DNA from 3 places in the Lactococcus sp. KTH0-1S genome. Region 3 is predicted to be linked to each of the others. Evidence: predicted binding sites of a transcription regulator. Region 3 holds the regulator's gene; each other region holds the start of a gene.
The links. The regulator NrdR, encoded in region 3, represses ribonucleotide reductase genes. The targets are predictions, from matches to a motif close to ACACNATATATNGTGT.
Positions count from the first base shown of each region.

Region 1: ACRYLU_RS04995 (redoxin NrdH) is a predicted target of NrdR. The motif match lies at 1,950-1,965, and genes of this name have one in related genera.
Region 2: nrdD (anaerobic ribonucleoside-triphosphate reductase) is a predicted target of NrdR. The motif match lies at 4,086-4,101, and genes of this name have one in related genera.

Region 1 is NZ_CP195165.1:1,010,108-1,015,493, forward strand. Features, by position in the region: gene nrdE (class 1b ribonucleoside-diphosphate reductase subunit alpha) at 1-1,054, opposite strand, end outside; gene nrdI (class Ib ribonucleoside-diphosphate reductase assembly flavoprotein NrdI) at 1,190-1,612, opposite strand; gene ACRYLU_RS04995 (redoxin NrdH) at 1,614-1,832, opposite strand; gene plsY (glycerol-3-phosphate 1-O-acyltransferase PlsY) at 2,006-2,644, opposite strand; gene parE (DNA topoisomerase IV subunit B) at 2,919-4,853, shown strand; gene ACRYLU_RS05010 (isochorismatase family cysteine hydrolase) at 5,042-5,386, shown strand, end outside.
Region 2 is NZ_CP195165.1:262,176-267,561, reverse strand. Features, by position in the region: gene ACRYLU_RS01365 (DUF2325 domain-containing protein) at 9-515, shown strand; gene nrdG (anaerobic ribonucleoside-triphosphate reductase activating protein) at 624-1,223, opposite strand; gene ACRYLU_RS01355 (hypothetical protein) at 1,268-1,756, opposite strand; gene nrdD (anaerobic ribonucleoside-triphosphate reductase) at 1,759-4,002, opposite strand; gene ACRYLU_RS01345 (LysM peptidoglycan-binding domain-containing protein) at 4,346-5,386, shown strand, end outside.
Region 3 is NZ_CP195165.1:767,020-772,405, forward strand. Features, by position in the region: gene dnaB (replicative DNA helicase) at 1-1,148, shown strand, start outside; gene ACRYLU_RS03830 (Veg family protein) at 1,342-1,599, shown strand; gene ACRYLU_RS03835 (phosphotransferase family protein) at 1,668-2,441, shown strand; gene trmB (tRNA (guanosine(46)-N7)-methyltransferase TrmB) at 2,561-3,214, shown strand; gene nrdR (transcriptional regulator NrdR) at 3,332-3,778, shown strand; gene ACRYLU_RS03850 (DnaD domain protein) at 4,095-5,270, shown strand; gene dnaI (primosomal protein DnaI) at 5,270-5,386, shown strand, end outside.

The DNA of each region.
Region 1 (5,386 bases), 240 kb from region 3:
GAAGTTTTGAAAGTTCTTGTTCAAGTTCACGGGCATTAATCGGTGTTTTACGAATTTCTGGATTGGCTACCATTTTGTCATATTCAGCTGTAATATCGACTTCGGCAAAAGGTTTACCATAATATTTTTCAACAAAATATGGCTCAAAGAGATACATTGTTTCTCCCTTTTTAACCAATTCATAGAATTTATCAGGAACAGTAACCCCAAGAGAGAGTGTTTTAACACGAATTTTTTCATCCGCATTTTCTTTTTTAGTGGACAAGAATTCCATAATATCTGGATGGAATAGTGATAAATAAACAACACCAGCACCTTGACGTTGCCCCAATTGATTGGCATAAGAAAAGGCGTCTTCAAAAAGTTTCATGACAGGAACGACACCAGCTGCCACTCCATCATAACCTTTGATAGGTGCACCAGCAGCACGTAAATTAGTCAAGTTTAGACCAACACCACCACCATTTTTAGAAAGTTGCAAGGCAGAGTTAATTGTTCGTCCAATTGAATTCATATCATCAGTTAATTGTAGAAGGAAACAAGAAACAAATTCACCACGACGCTTACGTCCAGCATTTAGAAAAGTCGGAGTCGCAGGTTGATAACGACGATTAATCATTGCAAAAGCAAGATTATTAGCTAATTTTTCATCGCCGTCAGCCATGTATAAAGCATTCATTAACACACGGTCTTCAAAATCTTCAAGATAGAGAGAACCGTCATTGTTTTTCATGGCATATTGATTATAAAATTTGTAAGCAGCCATAAATGAATCAAAATGAAATTCAAATTTACTCAATTCTTTACGAAGATTGGTAATAAATTCTGGTTTATATTTTTCAAGAAACTCAGCTTCTAGATATTCTTCCTTAACGAGCCAATTGAGTTTATCGATATATGTATCGGCTTCATAACGATTAGGTTCGACATTTTCTTTAAAAAAAGCAGTGATTGCTTCTTTATCTTTAGCAAGAGGAATGCTACCATTAACGGGAATGTTAATCTCGTTATTGAGCTTGAAATAAGTTACATCTTTAAGTTGTTTTAGAGACATAAGTGACCTTTCTTAAAGCGTTCAACCATAAAAAACAGAGGGGTGAACCCGAATATTATAATAAGTTCAAACTAATTAATAGAAATAAAAAGTTAAAAATAAAGAAGCTTCACTCATTAGGGTGAAGCCATAAAATCACAGCGGATTTTTGAAGGTGACTTTCGCTCCTTTGTCAAGCTGTGTAGCGAGTTTTTCGACAGCAGCAACATCGGCTGGTGTACCATTAAACTCAAAATCATATAAAAGCGGAATTTGGTATTTTGCAGAAATTTCTTTAGCAGTAAAAATATAAATGCCTGCAAAATTACGATTTCCTGTACCAATAATTCCTAGACAATGTTTATAATTATCATTATAAGCCATAAAGTCAAAAACAGGGTCCATAACGTCTATTGATTTAGAAACTGTTGGAGATTCTTCGGCATAACTTGGCGTTATCAAAAGAAAAGGTTCATTCATTTCTATATCATCGTCAGGACTAATTTCGACATTTGGTAAGTTTGTTTTGGAAACAAAGCGACGTGTTTGCCCAGTCACACTGAAATAAGCAAGTTTCATATTAAGCCAACTTTGCTAATTCGCTAGGACGGAAACCAGAGAAGGCAAAGTCATCTTTAGTAATGACAGGTGCAGCACGAAATCCCATTTCAATCACTTTTTCAACAAATTCAGGTTGTTCATCGATATTGATTTCATCGAAGGCAATTTCATGTTCTGAGAGCCATTTTTTGACCATTTTGCATTGCATACAATTGTTTTTAGAATAGACTGTAACCATTTTAAATCTCCTTTGAGGACAAACGTATTTTATTAGTGAGAGTAAAAAGTCTTTGACTTTTTCTCAACTTTTTATAGTCTTATTTTATCGTAAAAAAAATATCTAGTCAAATTAAAGATACTAGATATTGTGTTGAATTATGTAAAATTATAAAAATAACACAACATATTGTGCTATTTTTCTTTTTGTTTTGATAAGTTTAAACCAAATGGGACAAGGGATTCGCAATGATTTTTGATTCTTTTGAGATTTGTTCTATGTCTTAAAATAATAATAATTGCTAAAACAAAAATAATAATTGAGAATAAAAGGTCGTAGGAAGTAAGAATAAATCCGATGCTAGGAAAAATTAGAATTCCTAATAAAGCAAATATAGCACCTATCACACTAGAGAGGCTAATCATGCTAAAAAGCCAGAGGACAATGATAAAGACAACAAGAAGATAAATTAAGAAGAGTGGACTAAATCCAAGAATCACACCAGCAGAAGTTGCTACAGCTTTTCCACCTTTAAAGCGGTCGAATATTGAAAAAGTATGTCCAATGACAGCAAGAAGACCGAAAATTAGAGGTGAAACACTATTGATATGGAAGAAAAGGGGTAAAAGAGTAGCAAGTGTCCCCTTTAGTAAGTCAAAAGCAAAAACTGAAATTCCTGCCTTTACACCTAGAATTCTAAAAGTATTGGTTGTTCCAGTATTTCCTGAGCCATAGTCATGGAGATTTTTTTTGAAAAAAATCTTGCCAATCCATAAGCCGAATGGAATTGCCCCTAAAAGATAGCTGGCAATGAGAAGAATAATAGTAAGCATAAGTTCTCCGAAGTTTATTTCGTTTAAAATCGATAATCTCTTTTAACTGTACAATTATATCATATTTTTAATAAAGATTACTGACAATATTGAAACATCTTCACTTACTTTTGGAAAAATTCTTACTATTAGATGAAAAAATTGTCAGCAGTCCTTTGACAAAGCTTTCTGAACAAGGTACAATAATCAAGATGAATATTTTTTATTAGCTCATTGTGGATAAAAAAATAGTGATTTAGATAGAAAATATAGGCTTTCGATGAGAGGGAAATAAATGGTAATAGATATTAATAACTATGATGACAGTGCGATTCAGGTTCTTGAAGGATTGGATGCTGTCAGAAAACGTCCAGGAATGTATATTGGCTCAACTGACGGAACTGGTCTGCACCATTTGGTTTGGGAAATTGTAGATAATGCGGTTGATGAAGCTTTATCTGGCTTTGGTAACAGAATTTCGGTGACCATTAATGCTGATGGTTCTTTATCAGTAGAAGATGAAGGACGGGGAATGCCAGTTGGGAAACACGCCATGGGTATTCCAACTGTGGAAGTAATTTTTACTATTTTGCACGCAGGTGGTAAATTTGGTCAAGGGGGTTATAAAACTTCTGGTGGACTCCATGGTGTTGGATCTTCAGTCGTAAATGCCCTTTCGACTTGGTTAGAAGTTGAAATTACTCGTGACGGGACTGTTTATCGTCAACGTTTTGAAAATGGTGGACATCCAGCGACTACTTTAGAAAAAATAGGAAAAGCACCAAAATCTAAAACAGGGACTAAAGTTACCTTCATGCCGGATTCTAGCATTTTTTCGACAACTGAATTTAAATATAATATCATTTCAGAACGACTAAATGAGTCTGCTTTTCTTTTAAAAGAAGTAACGATTAGTCTTGAAGATAAACGAACAGATGAAAAAGAAGAATTTCATTATGAAAACGGGGTTCAAGATTTCGTTTCTTATCTTAATGAAGATAAAGACAGTTTGACTCCAGTTCTTTATTTTGAAGGAAAACAAGACGGTTTTGAAGTTGAAGTTGCCCTTCAATATAATGATGGCTATTCAGAAAATATTCTTTCATTCGTCAATAATGTCCGAACAAAAGATGGCGGAACGCACGAAGCAGGTTTGAAAACGGCAATTACGAAAGCAATGAATGAATATGCTCGTAAAGTCAATTTACTCAAAGAAAAAGATAAAAATCTTGAAGGTTCGGATTATCGTGAAGGTTTGACAGCCGTCTTGTCAGTTTTAATTCCTGAGGAACATCTCCAATTTGAAGGACAAACCAAAGATAAATTGGGTTCTCCTTTAGCTCGTCCAGTTGTTGATTCTTTGGTTTCTGAGAAACTAAGTTTCTATTTGATGGAAAATGGCGAATTAGCGCAAAATTTGATTCGTAAAGCCATCAAAGCCCGTGAGGCGCGTGAAGCGGCTCGTAAAGCGCGTGAAGATTCACGAAATGGAAAGAAATCTAAAAAAGACAAAGGACTTTTGTCTGGTAAATTAACCCCTGCTCAAACAAAAAATCCAAATAAAAATGAACTTTATTTGGTCGAAGGAGATTCTGCCGGAGGGTCCGCTAAACAAGGACGAGATCGTAAATTCCAAGCCATTTTGCCTTTGCGTGGTAAAGTCATTAATACCGAAAAAGCTAAGATGCAAGATATTCTCAAAAATGAGGAAATCAATACAATGATTTATACCATTGGTGCTGGCGTTGGGGCAGATTTTACCTTGGCTGACCGTAATTATGACAAAATCATTATTATGACCGATGCTGATACTGATGGAGCTCACATTCAAACGCTCTTATTGACTTTCTTCTATCGCTATATGAAACCATTGGTTGAAGCGGGTCATGTCTATATTGCCCTTCCACCACTTTATAAAATGAGCGAAGGAAAAGGCAAAAAAGAAAAAATTGAGTATGCTTGGACAGATGGTGAGTTAGCAGAACTTCGCAAGCAATTTGGTAAAAATGCTAATTTGCAACGTTATAAAGGACTTGGAGAAATGAATGCTGACCAACTTTGGGAAACCACAATGGATCCAGAAACTCGGACATTGATTCAAGTGACCATTGATGATGCAGCTCAAGCAGAGAAACGGGTTTCAGTACTGATGGGGGATAAAGTTGAACCTCGTCGTAAATGGATTGAAAATAATGTGAAATTTACAATGGAAGAAGAAACAGTATTCTAAGTTACTTTCTTTAATAATTAACCTCGATTTTTCGAGGTTTTTTGCTTTAATTTATGATGTAAGCATCACTATTGCTCACTTTAGGTGTAACAACAAGCCTATTCGTAAGCCGCAAAGCTAGCAAGAGAAACTTTGTTTCATGTTGTCAGCTATGATATAATGGAAGAAATTCTAAAAGAAGATAAAAAATGAAAAGAGAAAAAATGCAAAAATCAGCTTTAATTATTATTGATTTGCAAGCATTCATTAAAAAATTAGCGAAAGATGCTGTTCCTTATGGCTGGGATAAAATTATTGAAAATAATCGAGCTTTAGTTGCTGCATTTGACCAAAAAAATCAGCCAGTTTATCTTGTGACTGTTGAACCAAAAATACTTTGGCAATCAGCTAAAAAAGCTTTTTCTCGGATGATTTTGCAAGATGAATTGGATAAAAATCCAAGATTACATCAATTAGTAAAATATGGGCCGTCAGCATTTAAACAATCTGATTATGGCTTAGCTGACGAGTTGAAAAATAATTCTGTCAGTAAA
Region 2 (5,386 bases), 500 kb from region 3:
GGAATGACATGAAAACACTACTTGTTCTATGTGAAGTTAAATATTGGCATGATTTTAGAGAGGGCTTGGCAAAAGTTGGCGTTTCTTTTCTTGGTTTTGATAAGAAAAAACCTAATCGATTTGAGATTGACCAACTTGTTGCCAAAGCTGATTTCGTCGTTATGAGAAACCGAAATGTGGCTCATCATTCAGTTCAATTTGCTAAAGAAGCTTGTAAAGCAACCGATACACCTTTTTGGATTAGTAGTAATTTTGGTTTAGAAACCATTATCAAGCAACTTTCTCAAACTTTTCCAGATGAATCTTTTGAAAGCACCGACCAAAATAAGAAAAGCAAAAGGAAAAATCAAAATAGAGTTCTGCAAAAGCAAAATTCTTTAGCCGAAAGTGCCCAAAGCAAAGAAAGTCAAAATTATTTAAAAGGAAAAAAGAAGCATCTCCCTCTCAAATCGGCGCTAAAAGATTTCAAAATTACTGACGACGAACCAGATTTTACAAAATTATTTAAAAAATAAGCGCTGGCGCATTTGTCAGTGCTTATTTTTAGTGACAGAATTTCTGTCAGAAGATAGCCGTTGGCACTTTAGCGCTTACGGATATACTCAAATGTCCATCAGTAACTTTTAAATTAATTTTTCTTTATGAATTTGTTCAAAAGTTTTTTCACCATCATTGAGTTTTTCCCAAATGACAACTTGTCCTTGTTTTCGAGATTTTGGTACATCGATAATCCGCTGATTTGATGACCCACGGAATTGGAGCATTAAGTTTTTCTTTGATAATTCAAAACGACCGTCAACTAAAATATCTAACAAATCAAGCATTTCTAATTTGTCATCTGTTTCAAGTAGCATCTCTTCCCATGTATAACCTGTCCATGACCAAATATCTTTATCCGGTAACTCACGACGAATCCGTTTGAGCAAAGGAATCAAAAATGTCGTATTCAAGAAAGGTTCCCCACCAAGAAGCGTCAGACCTTGGACATAAGGCTGAGCAAGGTCAGCCATAATTTTATCTTCAAGCTCTTTAGTATAGGGCGTTCCATAACGAAATGACCAAGTGGCTTGATTATAGCAGCCCTCGCAATGAAACATACAACCGCTCACATAAAGCGAACAGCGTACCCCTTCACCATCAACGAAATTGAAGGGTTTATAATCTGCAATATAATTTTGTGAGAGTTCATCAGCTCTCCATTCTCCTGGTTTTGGATTGTTCATACTTTCTCTAATTCTTTTATGCTAGTAGATTACTTTTAAATTTTTCAATCTTCGTCCTGCCCTCCAACTGCACTAATCAAAATTGTAGCTCCGACAGCAACAATACCAGTAGCAAGACTTACGATAGCGGCAGAGTGTTTTTCCAAAAATCTTTTATCTTCTTTATCCATATCTTGCAACATTTTAGCCAATTCTATCAACTTGTCGTAAAGAAACATTCTCTCATCTTGTTCAATATCTTCTTTAGCTATACTTTGTGAAAGTGTTTTTTGGATTTCCCCAATTATTTCTACCTTTTGCATTGACTCTTCTTTACTTGTATCTATAATATTTTTTAAAAGGTCTGGCACAGTTTTATTTACATATTCTTTGATGGCTGAAAACATTTCAGGAGAGTTTTCCATAATCTGCTTAGCAAGTTCTGGATCTATTTTCTTTTTATTAATCAGGCTTAATATATTCCCAAATTTATCTATTGACAGATTCTTTAATTCAGATACACCCAATACTTTGGCAACTTTTTTCTCTTTCATACTTATTTCTCCGCAAAATATTTTGATTTTGCTTCGTCAACTTCGACTGAATCAATCAAATTTCCATCGTTCAAAGCTCCGACAGAACCATTCATATGTTTTACACGTGATGAAATTTCTTTGTGACGACCATGAACCATTGGACGTGCTTGCGGATTTCCAAGATATCCACAAGTTCTTTTGACAACGTCACAGGTTTTAGGATCATCATTGCCACATTGTGGACATTTAAATCCACGTTCCGTTGCCGCAAAATCTCCTTCAAAGCCACAAGCATAGCAGTGGTCAATTGGTGCATTTGTTCCAAGATATCCAATGCGATCGTAGGCAAAGTCCCAGACTGCTTCAAGAGCTTTCGGATTTTGTTGAAGAACAGGATATTCACAGTAATGAATGAATCCACCATTGGCATAAACAGGATAGTCTTTTTCAAACTCTAATTTTTCAAATGGAGTTGGATTTTTACGCACATCATAGTGGAAAGAATTAGTATAGTAATCTTTGTCAGTAATATCTGCAACTGAACCGAATTTTTCTTTATCCATTCGGCAGAAACGGTCAGTTAAACTTTCTGACGGTGTTGAGTAAACAGAATAATGATAACCAGAGGCTTTAGACCAATCTTCACAATCTTCATGCATTCGTTTCACAATTTCAATTGTAAAAGCTTTAGCTTCAGGATTATTTTCCCAAGTTGGGCCATAAAATGTAGTCGCCACTTCATAAAGTCCAATGTAACCTAAACTTACAGTTGCACGTTCTTTATTGTACAATTCATCAACTGAACCTTCGGCATCAAGACGTCCCAATGCACCATTCATAAAGAGAATAGGTGCATTTTTAGGTTGTGCTTCTTTAGCACGTTCAACACGAAAGGCAAGCGCATCATGAGCAATTTCAATTCTTTCATTGAAGATTTCCCAAAATTTTTCTTTATTTCCAGCGGCTTCAAGAGCAATACGTGGAAGGTTAACTGTAACAACTCCAAGATTATTACGTCCAGCAGTCACGTCATTCCCATTTTCATCTTTCCAGCCTTGTAAGAATGAACGACAACCCATTGAAGCTTTAAATGAACCTGTTAATTCAACAATTTTATCATAGCTCAAAATATCAGGGTACATCCGTTTTGTTGAACATTCAAGTGCAAGTTCTTTGATGTCATAGTTTGGTGTCCCTACTTCAAGGTTAAGTCCACGTTTGAGTGTGAAAATTAATTTAGGGAAAATGGCAGTACGGTGTTCTGAACCTAAACCACCAATCCGTACTTTCAAAATCGCTTTTTGAATTTCACGCGCATACCAATCATCTCCAAGACCAAAACCAACCGTCACAAAAGGCGTTTGACCATTTGAAGTAAACAAAGTATTAATTTCATATTCTAAAGATTGCATTGCATCATAGATATCTTTGGCTGTTTTTTCACGAGCATAAGCTTCTTGTTTTTCAGCACCCTCAATCCATTTTTGGGCATCTTTTAAATGTTTTTTATAATTTAATTTTGCGTAAGGCGCCAATACTTCATCGGCACGGTCAAATGAACAACCACCATATTGTGAACTAGCCACGTTAGCGATGATTTGACTGGCTTGCGCAGTTGCTGTTTGAATTGATTTTGGCGAATCTACTTGCGCATTGCCAAGTTTAAAACCATTTTCAAACATATTTTTAAAGTCAATCAAACAACAGTTAGCCATTGTAGTAAATGGACTATAATCAAGGTCATGATAATGAATGTCACCTTTTTGGTGAGCATTTGCCACATGTGGCGGAAGAAGTTTCAAACCAATTGCTTTGGAAACCGCACCAGCTGTCAAATCACGTTGAGTATTGAAAACGTTAGAATCTTTATTGGCATTTTCATTAACGACAGTTTGGTCGCGATTAATTAATTTTTCAATCGTGAAATTGATATCCGTTGCTTTGGTACGGGCCAAATCACGGTTAGCACGATAAGAGATATATTCTTCAGCCAATTGAGTTTCACCAGACTCAAGGAGTTCTTGCTCAACAATTGATTGAATTTCATAAATTTTGACATTTTCAGAAAAACGAGTAAAGATTTCACTGACTACTCTGTCAGTAAGTTCTGAAAGAACCGACATATCTGTCAGTTCGACTTTTTTAGCCGCTTTAGTCAAAGCATCAAAAATTTTCTCACTGTTAAATTTCACTGAGCGTCCGTCACGCTTTATCACATTAATTTCTTCTAGTGTTACATCTTGATATTTTACTTCACTTTTCATATTAACCATCCTCTTCAATTACATCATCTATTTTATCAAATTCTCGGAAATGACACAATATATAGGTTAAATTATGTAAATACACACAATATCTTGTGTTGCTTGTTTTCATTCCCTTTTCTCAATTTCGCAAAGTAAAATATAATCTCTTTGTATTCAAAATGTAATTAATGTGTCTTAAATCAGACTTTTTCTCTAAATTCTCATATTTTTTAGCCAATATAAAACATTAAATAAAAAACGTTTACAAACCGCCACATAATTGTCATCTTTTTCTTCCATTAACCGTGGTAAAATAGGGTAGTACTTATTTTATTCTGTATTTTCAGGAAAGGAATTATTTATGCCAGTTTCTCGTATTAAAGTAAAAAATAGACATTTAAAAAAGAAAGCCAAAAAACCACTGGCTTTTTATAAACCAGCGACCAAATTTGCTGGCGCCGTTCTCATCGCGGGAACTTTGACGACCACTCATGAGCTTTTGCTCCAACAAACAAGCCCAATGGTTCAAGCCGCAACCAATTCGACAGAAGCTTTTATTGAAAGTATTGCTGCATCAGCAAAACCAGTTGCCGATAGTAATGGTCTTTATCCTTCAGTTATGATTGCCCAAGCTATTTTGGAAAGTAACTGGGGTTCAAGCCAACTTTCTCGTGCCCCCTATTATAATTTATTCGGTATTCAGGGAACTTATCAAGGAAAAAGCGTTGTTTTTAAAACTCAAGAATATCTCAATGGTAAATGGGTCACAAAAGATATGCCATTTAGGGTTTATCCTTCCTTTAACCAAAGTTTCCAAGACAATGCTTATGTTTTAAAAACTACAAACTTTGGAAATGGTCCTTATTATGCTAAAGCTTGGCGAGCAAACGCAGCAACTTATCAAGCTGCAACCGCAGCTTTAACAGGAAAATATGCAACTGATCCTAATTATGGTGCTTCCCTGAATCGAATTATTTCTCAATATAATTTGACTCGTTTTGACGGTGCTTCTTCTGCTGGTACTTCTAATTCCGGTGGTTCAACAGCTACAAATACCAATAATAATTCAAATACAAGCTCAACCACTTATACGGTTAAATCTGGCGATACACTTTGGGGGATTTCGCAAAAATATGGAATTAGTGTTGCTCAAATCCAAAGCGCAAACAATCTTAAAAGTACAGTCATCTATATTGGGCAAAAGCTTGTATTGACAACTTCAACTTCTTCGTCTAATACAAATAATTCAAATTCTTCAGGAAATTCTGCCGCAAGCACAACGCCCACTACTTCGGTCACTCCTGCTAAACCAGCTTCACAGACGACAATTAAGGTTAAATCTGGCGATACGCTCTGGGGACTCTCTGTCAAATATAAAACGACGATTGGTCAACTCAAGAGT
Region 3 (5,386 bases):
TTGAAAATCAAGGGGAGCTGGAGGCAATTGGTGGGATTGCTTATATTGCAGAACTTGCCACCGCAACCCCCACCGCAGCAAATGCGGCCTATTATGCCAAGATTGTTGCTGAAAAATCATTACTCCGTCAACTGATAAATCGTCTAACTGAATCAGTCGAAAAAGCTTATGAACAAGATTCACCAGCGGATGATATTTTAGCTCAAGCAGAAAAAAGTTTAATTGACGTTCAACAAGGACGTAATACAAATGGCTTTAAGAAAATTTCTGATGTCTTAGCGATTCACATGGATGACCTTGAGCAAAAAGCTCAACAAAAGTCCAATATCACAGGGATCGCAACAGGTTATCCTGCTTTAGATAACATGACAACAGGTCTTCATGAAGAAGAATTGATTATTCTTGCGGCTCGTCCAGCGGTTGGTAAAACAGCCTTTGCCTTAAATATTGCTCAAAATATTGGGACAAAGCAAGACCGAACCGTTGCAATTTTCTCTCTTGAAATGGGGGCAGAAAGTCTTGTCAGTCGGATGATTGCTGCCGAAGGTTCAATTGATTCACACAGCTTACGTACTGGACAATTAAATGACCAAGAATGGAATGATTATTTCATGGCAACAGGGACTTTATCAAGAGCAAGTATTTATATTGATGACACACCAGGGATAAAGATTTCTGAAATTCGGGCGCGTTCAAGAAAATTAGCCCAAGAAACAGGAAATCTTGGTTTGATTGTTATTGACTACTTGCAATTGATTTCTGGAACAGGACGAGAAAATCGTCAACAAGAAGTTTCTGAAATTTCTCGTCAGTTAAAAATTTTAGCTAAAGAATTAAAAGTTCCTGTTATTGCCCTTTCACAGCTCTCACGTGGAGTGGAACAACGTCAAGATAAACGACCAGTTTTGTCTGATATCCGTGAATCTGGATCAATCGAGCAAGATGCCGATATTGTCGCATTTCTTTATCGAGATGACTATTATGAACGTGGAACTGGTGAAGATGAAGACGGCGAAGAGATTCTGGAAGATAATAAAGTTGAAGTTATTATTGAAAAAAACCGTTCAGGAAGCCGTGGAACAGTCGAATTACTCTTTATTAAAGAGCATAATAAATTCGCAAGTATCGATAACAGATATGGCGACTAGATTTTTTTGACCAATTCGTGTTATAATATGAGTAATTGTCTAATTCTCTTTATTAATAAAAATGAATGATAAAGAATACACTATAAAATTTGATTCTTTTAATCAAAAAGAGAGATATAATCAAGGATAAAATTAGATTTATAAGGTAAGCGTTCGGAGAAATCCGACTTTTACGTCTTATTTGGAGGAAAAAATGGATAACCAAAATCAAGAAATAGGAAAAATCGTTGACATTCGTGAAAAAGTTCAAGCACACTTGGGTGAAACGATTGAAATTACTTCACAATTTGGTCGTAAACGCGAAAATCGTCATAAAGTGAACTTGATTGAAGCCTATGCAACACATTTCATTATTGAAAACATTCCGGCTCGTGGTCCCAAAACAACTGAGTCATATCAATATGCTGACATTTTGACTCAAACTATTTTAATTCACTATCCAAACGTATAAGTTTGAGGAATAAAGTAAATGGTTCAAATAATGATTAATCGATTTTTAAAGGAAAGGAGAAGATAAGGATGATGAAAGCCGATTGGGATATGACGCCTGTTAAAGGTGGCTCTGGCAATGCATTTTTTGGGAAAAGTGATCAGGAACGCGTTTTTATTAAAAAAAACGGCAGTCCTTTTTTGCCGAGTATTTATCTTGAGGGAATCACGCCAAAAGTCTTATGGACAAAACGTACGGCTGAAGGCGATACCTTATCTGCTCAACCTTGGATTGACGGTCATACACTAAGTCCTGAGGATATGGAAGACCGCCAAATTAATCATATTTTAGCACATTTGCATGACTCAAAAAAATTGGTTGAATCTTATAAGAAGTTGGGAAGTCAAATTATTCTTCCTGAACAATTATTAGAGGATTGTGTCCAAAATACTGAGGCTTTACGAACAAATCATTTTTTGTCAGGAATCATTGAAGAAATGCGTCAACAAGTTCCCGAAATCAAAAATGAAGAGGTCGTAGTCGTTCATGGCGATGTCAATCATAAAAATTGGTTAGTGGATGATAATTCAGGAAAAATTTATTTAGTAGATTGGGATACCGTCTTTTTATCAGATTCAATGGTTGATATGGCACATGTTTTATCACATTATATTAAACCAAATAATTGGTCTTTGTGGTTGATGACATCTGGTGTTAGACCTCGTTCAGATATTATGGATAAGGTGGCTTGGTATGGAAAACTTTCTTTTCTTCGCCAAATCTCTGAATATCTTTCTAGAGGAAAAATGAAAGAAGTAAATCAAGAAATCTTGGGACTTCGTAAATTTTGTGAATTATTTTAGTAAAAATAGGCTAGGGTTTGGACCTTCCTATTTTTTGGCTTATAATTGAATAATAAAAATAAAGAAATAGAAGATCACTTTTGCTGATTTTCTACAAAAATTAAAAAATTGAGGTAAAAATGCGCGTCAGAAATCGTAAAGGGGCAGGCGAAATGCTTGCTGAAAACGCACATATCGTAGTTGAAAATCCAGCGGACTTTAAAGGACGTTGGTCAGAACGTTTTGGAAATGATCATCCGATTCATATTGAAGTGGGTTGTGGAAAAGGAGCTTTCATCACAGGAATGGCAGCTCTTCATCCAGAAATAAATTACATTGCAATTGATATGCAATTATCAGTTTTATCTTATGCTTTAGATAAAGCAATTGAAGCAGATTTGCCAAACGTACAAATGATGCTTGTTGATGGAGCTGCTTTGAGTGAATATTTTGCTGATGGTGAAATTGACCAAGTCTATTTGAACTTTTCTGACCCTTGGCCAAAAGGCCGTCATGAAAAACGACGTTTGACTTATAAATCTTTTCTTGCAACTTATGAAAAGATTTTACGTCCTGAAGGTGAAATTCATTTCAAAACTGATAATCGGGGATTGTTTGAATATTCTTTAGTTTCTTTAGCTAACTATGGCATGGAACTTAAAAAAGTTTGGTTAGATTTACACCAAGACGAAGAATTTGCAACTCAAAATGTAATGACCGAGTATGAGCAAAAATTCTCACAAAAAGGTCAAGTAATTTATAGATTGGAAGCAAAATTTTTGCCTAAGAAGTAAATAAGTTGCTTTCTGTCATTAAAACTAATGAAAAAAGTACTGACAGAGTAAGAAAGTCTAAACCAATTTTCTGTCAGTAAAATTAATAAGAATTTATTATCTATTAAGGAGAATAAAATGAGATGTCCAAAGTGTTCTTCTGAAGAATCAAAAGTTGTTGATTCAAGACAAGCCGAAGATGCTATTCGCCGTCGTCGTGTTTGTGAATCATGTGGTTTTCGCTTCACAACCTTTGAACGTATCGAAGAAATGCCCCTTTTAGTCATCAAAAAAGATGACAAACGTGAACCCTTTAATCGTGAAAAAATTGTACGTGGTTTAGTTCGTTCAGCATACAAACGCCCAGTATCAAGTGAAGATATTGAAACAACAGTTGCAAACGTTGAAAGAAAAATTCGTCAACTAGACAGTAATGAAGTTGAATCAGATGTCATTGGTGAATTTGTGATGCAAGAACTAGCTGAATTGGATGATATCACCTATATCAGATTTGCCAGCGTCTACCGTTCATTCAAAGATGTCAGTGAATTAGAAGAGCTCCTTAAAAATATTACCAAAAAATAAATCCGTCAGTAAAATGCGACTGAATAGGGAGCATTTTATCGGCAAATAAAAGAAAGATCAGCTCGCTGAACTTTCTGTCATTAAAAGCGACTGAATAGGGGGAGCATTTTATCGGCAAATAAAAGAAAGATCAGCTTGCTGGACTTTCTGTCAGTAAAAAGTGACTGAATAAGGAGCGTTTTATCGGTAAATAAAAGAAAGATCAGCTTGCTGAACTTTCTGTCAGTAAAAAGTGACTGAATAAGGAGCGTTTTATCGGTAAATAAAAGAAAGATCAGCTTGCTGAACTTTCTGTCAGTAAAAAGTGAGGAAAAAAATGAGAGCAGGAGATTCATTTACAATGCTTAATCGAGGAAAGACCAGCTTTGACGCTGAGACTTTTCGTCTGCTCTATTTACCAATCATTGGCACGGATGCCTTTGCGCTTTATCAATTAATGCTAAGCTTCTCTACTGGAAGAATTTCTCACTTTTTGGAATATCTAAATCTCGGTCTCAATCCTTTTATTGAAGCATTAGATAAATTATCTGGCTTATCATTAGTTCGCGTTTATGATGATCATACCAGTCTTTATTTTGAAGTAAAAAGTCCGCTAAATTTTGAAAATTTCCTCGCAGATGATTTTTATAGACAACTTTTGATTTCAAGAATTGGTGAAAACCGAGTAGCTGCTTTAGCTAAAAGAATGGAACCAAAAGGAAAAGAAGTTTCCAAGAAATTTCATGAAGTTTATAAAGTTAGTTTTGACTCACAAGCTCAACAAAACCCTTCAAATACAAAGGAGCGTTTTGATATGGGGGCCTTTAAAAGTATTATGGAACGTCAAGGCTATCATTTAAACAATGAAAATCAAGACTCCTTAACGCTCTATTCACTAGCAGAAAAATTTGAACTCAATTGGTACGAATTATTCAAGCAAGCAGAAAAAACAGCCAATGCTGATAAAAGTTTGAACATGAATAATTTGATGAGAAGTCTTTCAGGAGCTAGCCAACCGCAACCAGCACTTTCAGCCTTTCCTAAAGCTTTTGCCGATTTGATTGTCATCAGTAAATCTCATGAACCAGATGATTTCATCCGACAGATAAAAGCGCAAGCTGGAGGCTTTGTCAGTTCGGAAGAACATAAGCTTTTAACTAATTTAAGTCGCCAAAATTTGCCAGCAGAAGTCCAAAATATTTTGATTCACTATGTTTTAGTACAGCAAAAAAATGCGTCGTTAAATCCAAATTTTGTAAATGCATTAGCCAATGACTGGATGAGAAATGAAGTATTTACAGCTGAAACAGCGGTAAAACGAATTTTGGAACGAGAAGAATTAGCTGCTGCTAAAGCTAAAACTGGAGCTGAAAAACTACCAATGAAAATCAAAAAAGAAGCACCAAAATGGTCAAATCCAGATTATGAAAATAAGACAAGCCAAGAAGAACTTGCAAAACTTGAGAAAATAAGGCTTGACTCTCTCAAAAAACTGAAAGGAGAGCAAAATTAATGGAATCTATCGGAGACATCTTAGGAAAACGTCAAGACATCCGTGAAAATTTTGAAAAATTAGTCACAGAAGTACTAAAAAATGCTGATGTGCAAGCTTTTATTGCCCAACATCAA